Linked DNA regions of Promicromonospora sukumoe. The protein of the gene in region 2 binds, or shares a complex with, the protein of the main gene of each other region. Links are inferred from orthologs where the notes say so. Each region holds a gene or a part of one and is shown on either strand. Other genes may lie near its edges.

What was found.
Region 1: the proteins of hisH (region 2) and hisF are in contact, whole or in part, in a crystal structure (PDB 6RU0), measured with the Thermotoga maritima proteins. The link is inferred for Promicromonospora sukumoe from one-to-one orthologs. Residues at the interface, in WP_004080484.1 of Thermotoga maritima: Asn15, Arg18, Arg22, Arg117, Leu118, Pro119, His120, Met121, Gly122, Trp123, Asn124, Asn134, Gly135, Tyr136, Tyr138, Val140, Tyr158, Glu180, Lys181, Ser182, Ser183, Lys184, Ile185; in WP_004080486.1 of Thermotoga maritima: Met1, Leu2, Ala3, Arg5, Ser40, Glu41, Asp45, Glu46, Ala70, Glu71, Ile73, Asp74, Ile75, Pro76, Phe77, Asp98, Lys99, Ser122, Gln123, Glu161, Thr195, Leu196, Asn247, Arg249, Glu251.

What each region holds. Positions count from the first base shown.
Region 1 is NZ_JACGWV010000001.1:2,946,878-2,950,784, forward strand. What follows is about bases 38-3,005. They hold hisF (imidazole glycerol phosphate synthase subunit HisF), read right to left. Parts: upstream 1,923-3,005; coding sequence 1,152-1,922; downstream 38-1,151. Other genes in these bases: FHX71_RS13025 (ABC transporter ATP-binding protein), read right to left, coding at 38-934; FHX71_RS13035 (FKBP-type peptidyl-prolyl cis-trans isomerase), read right to left, coding at 1,922-2,878. In the rest of the region: more of FHX71_RS13025, read right to left, coding at 1-37; pafA (Pup--protein ligase), read right to left, coding at 3,020-3,907.
Region 2 is NZ_JACGWV010000001.1:1,146,472-1,150,905, reverse strand. The notes cover bases 591-3,548. They hold hisH (imidazole glycerol phosphate synthase subunit HisH), read right to left. Parts: upstream 2,413-3,548; coding sequence 1,768-2,412; downstream 591-1,767. Other genes in these bases: hisB (imidazoleglycerol-phosphate dehydratase HisB), read right to left, coding at 3,023-3,548; FHX71_RS05040 (hypothetical protein), read right to left, coding at 2,415-3,017; priA (bifunctional 1-(5-phosphoribosyl)-5-((5-phosphoribosylamino)methylideneamino)imidazole-4-carboxamide isomerase/phosphoribosylanthranilate isomerase PriA), read right to left, coding at 909-1,670; FHX71_RS05055 (SseB family protein), read right to left, coding at 591-912. Also shown: FHX71_RS05060 (S1C family serine protease), read left to right, coding at 1-135; more of FHX71_RS05055, read right to left, coding at 184-590; more of hisB, read right to left, coding at 3,549-3,622; FHX71_RS05030 (histidinol-phosphate transaminase), read right to left, coding at 3,619-4,434. UniProt on the Escherichia coli protein: IGPS catalyzes the conversion of PRFAR and glutamine to IGP, AICAR and glutamate. The HisH subunit catalyzes the hydrolysis of glutamine to glutamate and ammonia as part of the synthesis of IGP and AICAR.

The sequences.
Region 1 (3,907 bases), 1.8 Mb from region 2 along the record:
CGACCTGCGCGATGCGCTCGTAGCCGACCAGGGCGCGGGGAAGCTCGCCGAGCACCCAGCCGAACGCCTGCACGGGCACGGTCATCATCGTGAGCAGGTAGGCGGCGGTGACGAGGTCGCCCGGGTCGACGGCGCCCGCGGCGATGCGCCAGGTGCCGACGGCGAGCACCAGGAGGGTGCCGATCGAGGGCAGGGTCTGGATCACGGGGTCGAACAGCGAGCGGACGATGCCGACGCGCACGTTCGCGGCGCGCAGCTCCTGCGTGCGGGTGTTGAACCGGCTCTCCTCGCGGTCCTCGGTGCCGAGTGCCTTGACGAGCAGGGCGGCCTCGAAGCTCTCGTGCGCGACGTCGGCCACGTCGCCCCGCAGGCGCTGCGCCCGGGTCACGGCCGGGGACATGTGCCGCTGGTAGACGGCGTTCACGGCGATCGTGACGGGGATGATCGCGAGGGCCGCGAGCGCCAGCCAGGGGTCGATCGCGACGAGCAGCCCCACGGAGACGCCGATCATGACGACGACGCCGAGCGCGAACGGCAGCGGGTTGAAGACGCCGGTGGCGGCCTCGGTGTCGGACGTTGTGTGGTTCAGGAGCTGGCCGGCGGGGTGCGAGCGGTGCCAGGAGACGGGCAGGCGCAGGTACTGCTTCGTCAGGGTGGTGCGGTGGTCGGCCTGGATGCCCACGAAGCCGTACCCGGCCCAGATGCGGCGCCCGGCGACGGACAGGGCGAGCGAGAGGGCGACGGCGCCGAGCACGAGGCCGGCGAGCCAGACCCGGTCGCGGGCGGCGTCGTCGCCGCCGATGGCCGGGACGACCACGGAGTCGGTGGCCCAGCCGACCGCGCGGCTGACCGCGACGGTGAGGGCGCCGAAGAGGCCGGAGGCGCCCACGGCCAGCGCGTAGATGCCGGGGTGGGCGCGCATGCCGCGCCACATGACCGAGATCGAGCGGCGCACACGCGAGCCCTGGAGGGCCATCGGGGTGGGTCGCGGGGCTTCTGGGGGCACGGCAAGACCTCGCTTCCTTGGGGGGACCCCACGATTTTCTCATGGCGCGGGAATCGATTCGACGGATTTACGCCGAGGGCGACACCGACGCTAAGACCTCAACTTCGGTCGAGGTCAAGTGATTCCGGGGTGTCGCGGTGACGGCTCAGCGGACGTCGAGGCCCGCGGCGCGCATCGCGTCCTTGACCTGGCCCACCGTGAGCGCGCCGAAGTGGAACACCGACGCCGCGAGGACGGCGTCCGCCCCCGCCCGGGCCGCCTCGACGAAGTGCTCGGGCGTGCCGGCGCCGCCGGACGCGACGAGCGGCACGTGCACGCGCTCGCGCACGGCGTGCAGCATCTCCAGGTCGAAACCGGCGGTGGTGCCGTCGGCGTCCATCGAGTTGAGCAGGATCTCGCCGGCGCCCAGCTTCGCGGCGCGCTCGGCCCACTCGACGGCGTCGATGCCGGTGCCGCGCCGTCCGCCGTGCGTGGTGACCTCGTACCCCGACGGCGTGCTGACGTCGCCGGTGACACGGCGCGCGTCGACGCTGAGGGTGAGCACCTGCGAGCCGAACCGCTGCGCGATCTCGGCGATCAGCTCCGGGCGCGCGATGGCCGCGGTGTTCACACCCACCTTGTCGGCGCCCGCGCGCAGCAGGCGGTCGACGTCGTCGGTGGAGCGCACGCCGCCGCCCACCGTCAGCGGCACGAACACCTGCTCGGCGGTGCGCCGCACCACGTCGACCATGGTCTCGCGGTCGCCGGAGGAGGCGGAGACGTCCAGGAACGTCAGCTCGTCGGCGCCCTCGGCGTCGTACCGGTCGGCGAGCTCGACCGGGTCCCCGGCGTCGCGCAGGTCGGCGAAGTTGACGCCCTTGACCACTCGGCCCGCGTCGACGTCCAGGCACGGGATCACGCGGATCGCGACGGACATCAGCCCTCCTTCTTCTTCGTGTCCTGCTTCGTTGCTTCGTCGTCCTCGGCGATCGCCTGGTGCGCGTCGAGGATGTCGACGACGTACACCACGGTCTCGCCGGCCAGCTCGCTGGCGGTGTTCGCGTAGCCGCTGCCGGGCGGCACCACCAGCATCACCTGGGAGCCGACGGTCTGCTCCAGGAGGCCCTGGTCCCAGCCTTCGACGAGGCGGCCGATGCCGATCTCCGCCGACTGCGGCGGCGTGTCCTCGGTCCAGGTCGTGTCGACCACCTCGCCGTCGCTCCAGCGCACGGCGGTGAACTCCACGGTCAGGATCTGGCCGGCCCGCACCTGCGGGCCCGTGCCGCGCAGCAGCGGGTGCACCACCAGGTCGGTCGGCGGGTCCACGCCGCGCGGGATGCGCACGGTCGGGGCGCCGAGGTCGTCGAGCCGCACCTGCGGCAGGTCCTTGCCCGGCGGCACGCCCTCGGCGCCCGCGGCGCGCGCCGGCAGCACGTCCACGACCAGCAGCACGGGGACGCCGTCCTGCTCCTCCATGAGCGTCGCGCGGGTACCGACCCGGCGGCCCTCCAGCGCCTCGAACAGCTGGTTGCCGAGCGACTGCTCGGTCATCGTGTACGCGGCCGGGGCGGTGCGGAACGTGTTCTGCAGCTCGGTGCCGTCGCGGCCGTCCTGGGCGTACAAGTTCAGCAGCACCGGGTCATCCCGTTCCAGCACGTCGCCCGTACCGGGCCAGACCATCCGCGAGGAAGGCCGGACCACCTCGAACGGCTTCTCGTACTCGAGCGTCGGCGGGGCGTCGCTCCCGCCCGTGACCTGCAGCGGGGCCTGCGAGGCCGACGACGTCGGCGACGGGCCCACCTCGACCGGCAGCGAGGCCGGCGCGCACGCCGTGGTCACGGCCACCGCGCCTGCCGCCAGACCGCCGACGAGGACGCGTACCCAGGAACTCACCCGCAGAGTCTCCCATGCCGCAGTGACGGTCCTGGAACGACGGTCGTGGACTGATCACCCTGGGACGACGGCCCCGGAGACGACGGTGCCCCGGGAACCGGCGGGCGGCCGGGTCCCGGGGCAGCGTCGCGTGCGCTCGGGTCACATGCTCTCGATGAGGCGCTCCACGCGGTCGTCCACGCTCTTGAACGGGTCCTTGCACAGCACGGTGCGCTGCGCCTGGTCGTTCAGCTTGAGGTGCACCCAGTCCACCGTGTAGTCGCGCCGTGCCTCCTGCGCCGCCCGGACGAAGTCGCCGCGCAGCTTGGCCCGGGTGGTCTGCGGCGGCAGGGCCGTCGACTCGAAGACCTCCAGGTCGGTGGTGACCCGCTCGACCATGCCGCGCGCCGCGAGCAGGTTGTAGAGCCCCTCGGTGCGCGAGATGTCGTGGTACGCGAGGTCGAGCCGGGCGATGCGCGGGTCGTCGAGCCCCAGGTCGTGCTTCTCCTGGTAGCGCCGGATCAGCTTGAGTTTGATGACCCAGTCCAGCTCCCGGTCCACGAGCGACAGGTTCTCCGCCTGCAGGGCACGCAGCCCGCGCTCCCACAGGTCGAGCACCTGCTTGACCACGGGGGTGACCTCGAGGTTGGCCTCCACGAGCTCACGGGCGCGCTCGTAGTACTCCGACTGGATCTCGATCGCCGTCATGGTCCGGCCGTTGGCCAGCGTCACGGCGTGCTTGCCCGTGCGGTCGTGGCTGATCTCCCGGATGGCCCGGATCGGGTTCTCCAGGGTGAGGTCCCGCATGGGGACCCCAGCCTCGACCAGGCGGAGCACCAGGTCGGTGCTGCCCACCTTGAGCATCGTGGTGGGCTCCGCCATGGACGAGTCGCCCACGATGACGTGCAGCCTGCGGTACAGCTCCGCGTCCGCGTGTGGCTCGTCGCGCGTGTTGATGATCGGCCGGGACCGGGTGGTCGCGCTGGAGACGGCCTCCCAGATGTGGTCGGCGCGCTGCGAGAGGCAGAACACGGCGCCGCGCGGCGTCGA
Region 2 (4,434 bases):
CTGGACGACAAGGGCCGCGTGATCGGCGTCGTCTACGCCAAGACGGCGGACGACAACAGCCTGCTGGTGCCGCTGTCGACGCTCCAGGATGTGCTGGCCGACGACACGGCGTTCACGCCGGCGTCGGGCTGCTGAGCGGGGCGCTCAACAGGTCCCGACGCTCCGCTCAGCGGGCCGGGACGCTCAGCGCGCCGCCCCGATGCGGAGCTCCAGCGAGTCCACGCGGGCCGAGATGACCTCGGACGCCGCCAGGCGGGCGTTGACCTGCTTCAGCACCGCGTCGAGCCCGGCCCGGTCGAGGCCCGGGTCCAGCGCGAGCACGACCGCGACCTCGGCCTTGCGGCCCGGCTCGGCGTGCGCGCGCACGACATGCTGCACGGGCGCCGCGGCGACGGTGACCTCGGACGCGACCTCGGGGTCGACGGCGAGCCCGTCCTCGTGCGGCACCAGGGCGGGCCGCCAGGGCTGACCCTGCGCCAGCGCCCACACGGCGGGGCGCGGGACCAGCGCCGTCGACGGACCGGCCGGGTCCACGACGATCAGCGCCCAGTTCTCGCTCACGGCCGACAGCGCCGCGCGGGTCGCCTCGACCGGGACCGGCCGCGCGTCGGGCCGCCAGGCCTGCATCGCGGCCACGGAGGTGAACACGGGCAGGGCACGCCGGCCGTCCGGGGCCTCCAGCGCCACGACGCCGGACGACGCCTCCTTGTCCACGGCCAGCCCGTCCGGGTTCTGCTCGACGACGCCGGCCTCGGCCAGCACGGGCACCAGCACGCGGGTCTCGGCCAGCCGGGCGACGACGTCGCGCAGCGGGACGGCCCCAGTCGTGTGGCCCGCCAGCAGCCGGGTCAGCTCGGCGTCGGCCGAGCCGTCGTCGCCGGCGAACTGGCTGGAGGGCTGGATGGACTTCACTCGGCGGCCTCGGCGGTAGCGGCGTCGGCGTCGCCCGGGCGCCCCGCGACGTCGAGCGCCTCGGGGAGCGTGAAGGCCCCCGCGTACAGGGCCTTGCCGACCACGGCGCCCTCGATGGTGCCCAGGGCGCGCAGCGCCCGCAGGTCGTCGAGGGACGAGATGCCGCCCGAGGCGACGACGTGCGCGGAGGTGCGCGCGGCGACGTCGGACAGGAGGTCGACGTTGGGGCCGCGCAGCGTGCCGTCCTTGGTCACGTCGGTGACGACGTAGCGGGAGCAGCCCGCCTCGTCGAGGCGGCCGAGGACCTCCCAGAGGTCGCCGCCCTCCTTGGTCCAGCCGCGGGCGGCGAGGGTGGTGCCGCGCACGTCGAGGCCGACGGCGACGCGGTCGCCGTGCTCGGCGATGACCTTGGCCGTCCAGGCCGGGTCCTCCAGCGCGGCGGTGCCGAGGTTGACGCGGCGCGCGCCGGTCGCCAGGGCCCGCTCCAGCGACTCGTCGTCGCGGATGCCGCCCGACAGCTCGACCTGTACGTCCAGCTCACCGACCACACGCGCGAGCAGGTCCGCGTTGGAACCGCGGCCGAAGGCGGCGTCGAGGTCCACGAGGTGCACCCACTCCGCACCGCCGGACTGCCAGTCCAGGGCGGCGGTCAGCGGGTCCCCGTACGAGGTCTCCGAGCCGGCCTCCCCCTGGACGAGGCGGACGGCCTGGCCGTCGGCCACGTCGACGGCGGGCAGGAGCACGAGTCGGTCGGTCATGTCTCTCCAAGTTCGTTCAGTTCGATGTGTTGAGTGCTGGGTATTCGCCCCTTTCCGGGGCCCGGAAGGGCGAATGTCCAGCACTCAACGGGTGGGGCTAGGCCAGGGTCCTGAGCCAGTTCTCTAGGAGCTGGGCGCCCGCGTCGCCCGACTTCTCGGGGTGGAACTGCGTGGCCGCGAGCGGTCCGTCCTCGACGGCCGCCACGAAGCGGCCTCCGTGGTCGGCCCACGTGACCTTCGGCGGCGTGAACCGGCCCACCGCGTTCTCGTCGTAGCCCTTGGTGAACGTCTGGGCGGCGTACGAGTGCACGAAGTAGAAGCGCTCGTCCTCGATCCCGGAGAACAGCGTCGAGCCCTCCGGGGCCTCGACCGGCGACCAGCCCATGTGCGGCACGACGTCGGCGTGCAGCCGCTCGACGACGCCGGGCCACTCGCCGATGCCGTCGGTGCGCTCGCCGTGCTCCACCCCGGCGTCGAACATGACCTGCATGCCCACGCAGATGCCCAGCACGGGGCGGTTGCCGGCCAGCCGGCGGCCCACGACCTCGTGGCCGCGCACGGCCGTGAGGCCCGCCATGCAGGCGGCGAACGCGCCGACGCCGGGCACGACCAGGCCGTCCGCGTCCTGCGCGAGGGTACGGTCGGCGGTCAGCGTCACGTCGGCGCCCACCCGCTCCAGCGAGCGGACGGCGGACCGGACGTTGCCGAAGCCGTAGTCGAGGACGACGACGCGCGCGCCCACGGTCAGATCCCGTCCTTGCTGTCCGGGCCCGTCTCGCCCTTGCCCATGCTCTTGCGGGCCTTGCGGGCGGCGGAGGTCAGCATCCGCATCGCCTTGAACTTGCTGATCGAGTCCGAGCCGACGACGCCCTCGATGTCCGCGACGGACGTGGCACCGGTCAGCAGGTCGACGACGTTCTCGGGCGCGCCGCCCAGGACGAGACCCGGGGCGAGCTCGTCGCCGCGGACGCCGTCGGCGAACCGGACCGCCGTCATCTGCTCGCCCGTGCGGGTCACCAGGACCAGCGGGACGCCGCGCACGAGCTGGGAGATCGCCGCGGCGGCCTGCTCGGGCGCGTCGCCCGAGCGGTCCCGCAGCACGCCGACGGCGCCGACCGAGGTCGGCACGGCGTCCAGGTCGAGCTGGGCCAGGGAGCTGGCGGCCGCGAGGGGCTCGGCGCCGGCGATCTGGGTGATGATCGCGGCGAACTCGGGCTCCCCGCTGCCGGTCAGCGAGGACAGGTCGTCCGGGATCTCGAGGTTGTCGAGGTCGAACTCGGGCAGGTCGTCGCCGGTGGGCGTGCTGCTGTCGGACCCGTTGTTGTCGGGCCTGGGGCTGTCGGACATGGCTGCTAGAGCGCACCCTTCGTGGACGGGATGCCGTCGACCCTCGGGTCGACGGCCACGGCGGCGCGTAGCGCACGCGCCAGCGCCTTGAACTGAGCTTCGACGATGTGGTGCGGGTCGCGGCCCGAGAGCACGCGGACGTGCAGGCAGATGCCAGCGTGGTGCGCGATGGACTCCAGCACGTGCCGCGTCAGCGAGCCCGTGAAGTGCCCGCCGATGAGGTGGTACTCCTGGCCGGGCGGCTCGCCCTCGTGCACCAGGTACGGCCGGCCCGACACGTCGACGACGGCCTGCGCGAGCGCCTCGTCGAGCGGCACGAGCGCGTCGCCGAACCGGGAGATGCCGGCCTTGTCACCGAGCGCCTGGCGCAGCGCCTCACCGATGCTGATGGCGACGTCCTCCACCGTGTGGTGGGCGTCGATGTGGGTGTCGCCGGTCGCCTGCACGGTGAGGTCGATCAGGGAGTGCTTGCCGAGCGCCGTGAGCATGTGGTCGTAGAACGGCACGCTCGTGCTGATCTCGGTGCGGCCGGTGCCGTCGAGGTCGAGCTCGACCAGCACCTTCGACTCGGACGTGGCGCGCTCCACGCGTGCTGTCCTGCTCATGCGCTTTCCTCCCCCTGCTCGTGCAGTACCTCGGTGAGCGCCGCGCGGAACGCGGCCATCTCGGCGGACGTGCCGATGGAGACCCGCAGCCAGCCCTCGGGCCCGGTCTCGCGGATCAGCACACCGCGGTCGAGCAGACCCTGCCATACCGCGTGCCGGTCGCCGAACCTGCCGAACAGCACGAAGTTGGCGTCGGTCTCCGCGACCTCGAACGGGCTCCCGTCCGGCAGGTGCTGCTTGCGCAGCCACGTGACCGTCGCGTCGCGCTCGGCGCGCAGCGTGGCGACCTGCGCCATCAGCGACTCGCGGTGGCGCAGCGCGGCGCCGGCGGCGGCCTGGGTGATGGCGCTCAGGTGGTACGGCAGGCGCACGATGCGCAGCGCGTCCACGAAGGCGGTCGACGCGACCAGGTAGCCGAGCCGCGCGCCGGCCGCGGCGAACGCCTTGGACATCGTGCGCGAGACGGCCAGGTTCGGGTACCGCTCCAGCAGCGCGACCGCCGACGGCGTGCCCGGGCGGCGGAACTCAGCGTATGCCTCGTCGACCACGACGACCGGGCGGGCACCGTCGATGTCGACCGTGAGGGCGGCCTCGCAGACCGCCTCGATCGTGGCCGTGGGCAGCGCCGTGCCGGTCGGGTTGTTGGGGCTGGCCAGCAGGATCACCGACGGACGGACCTCACGGATCGTCGCGGCGGCGTGCGCCGGATCGAGCGTGAAGTCGTCCTCGCGGCGGCCGACCACCCACGTCGTGTGGGTGTCGCGCGCGTACTCCGGGTACATCGAGTACGTGGGCGCGAACGACAGCGCGGT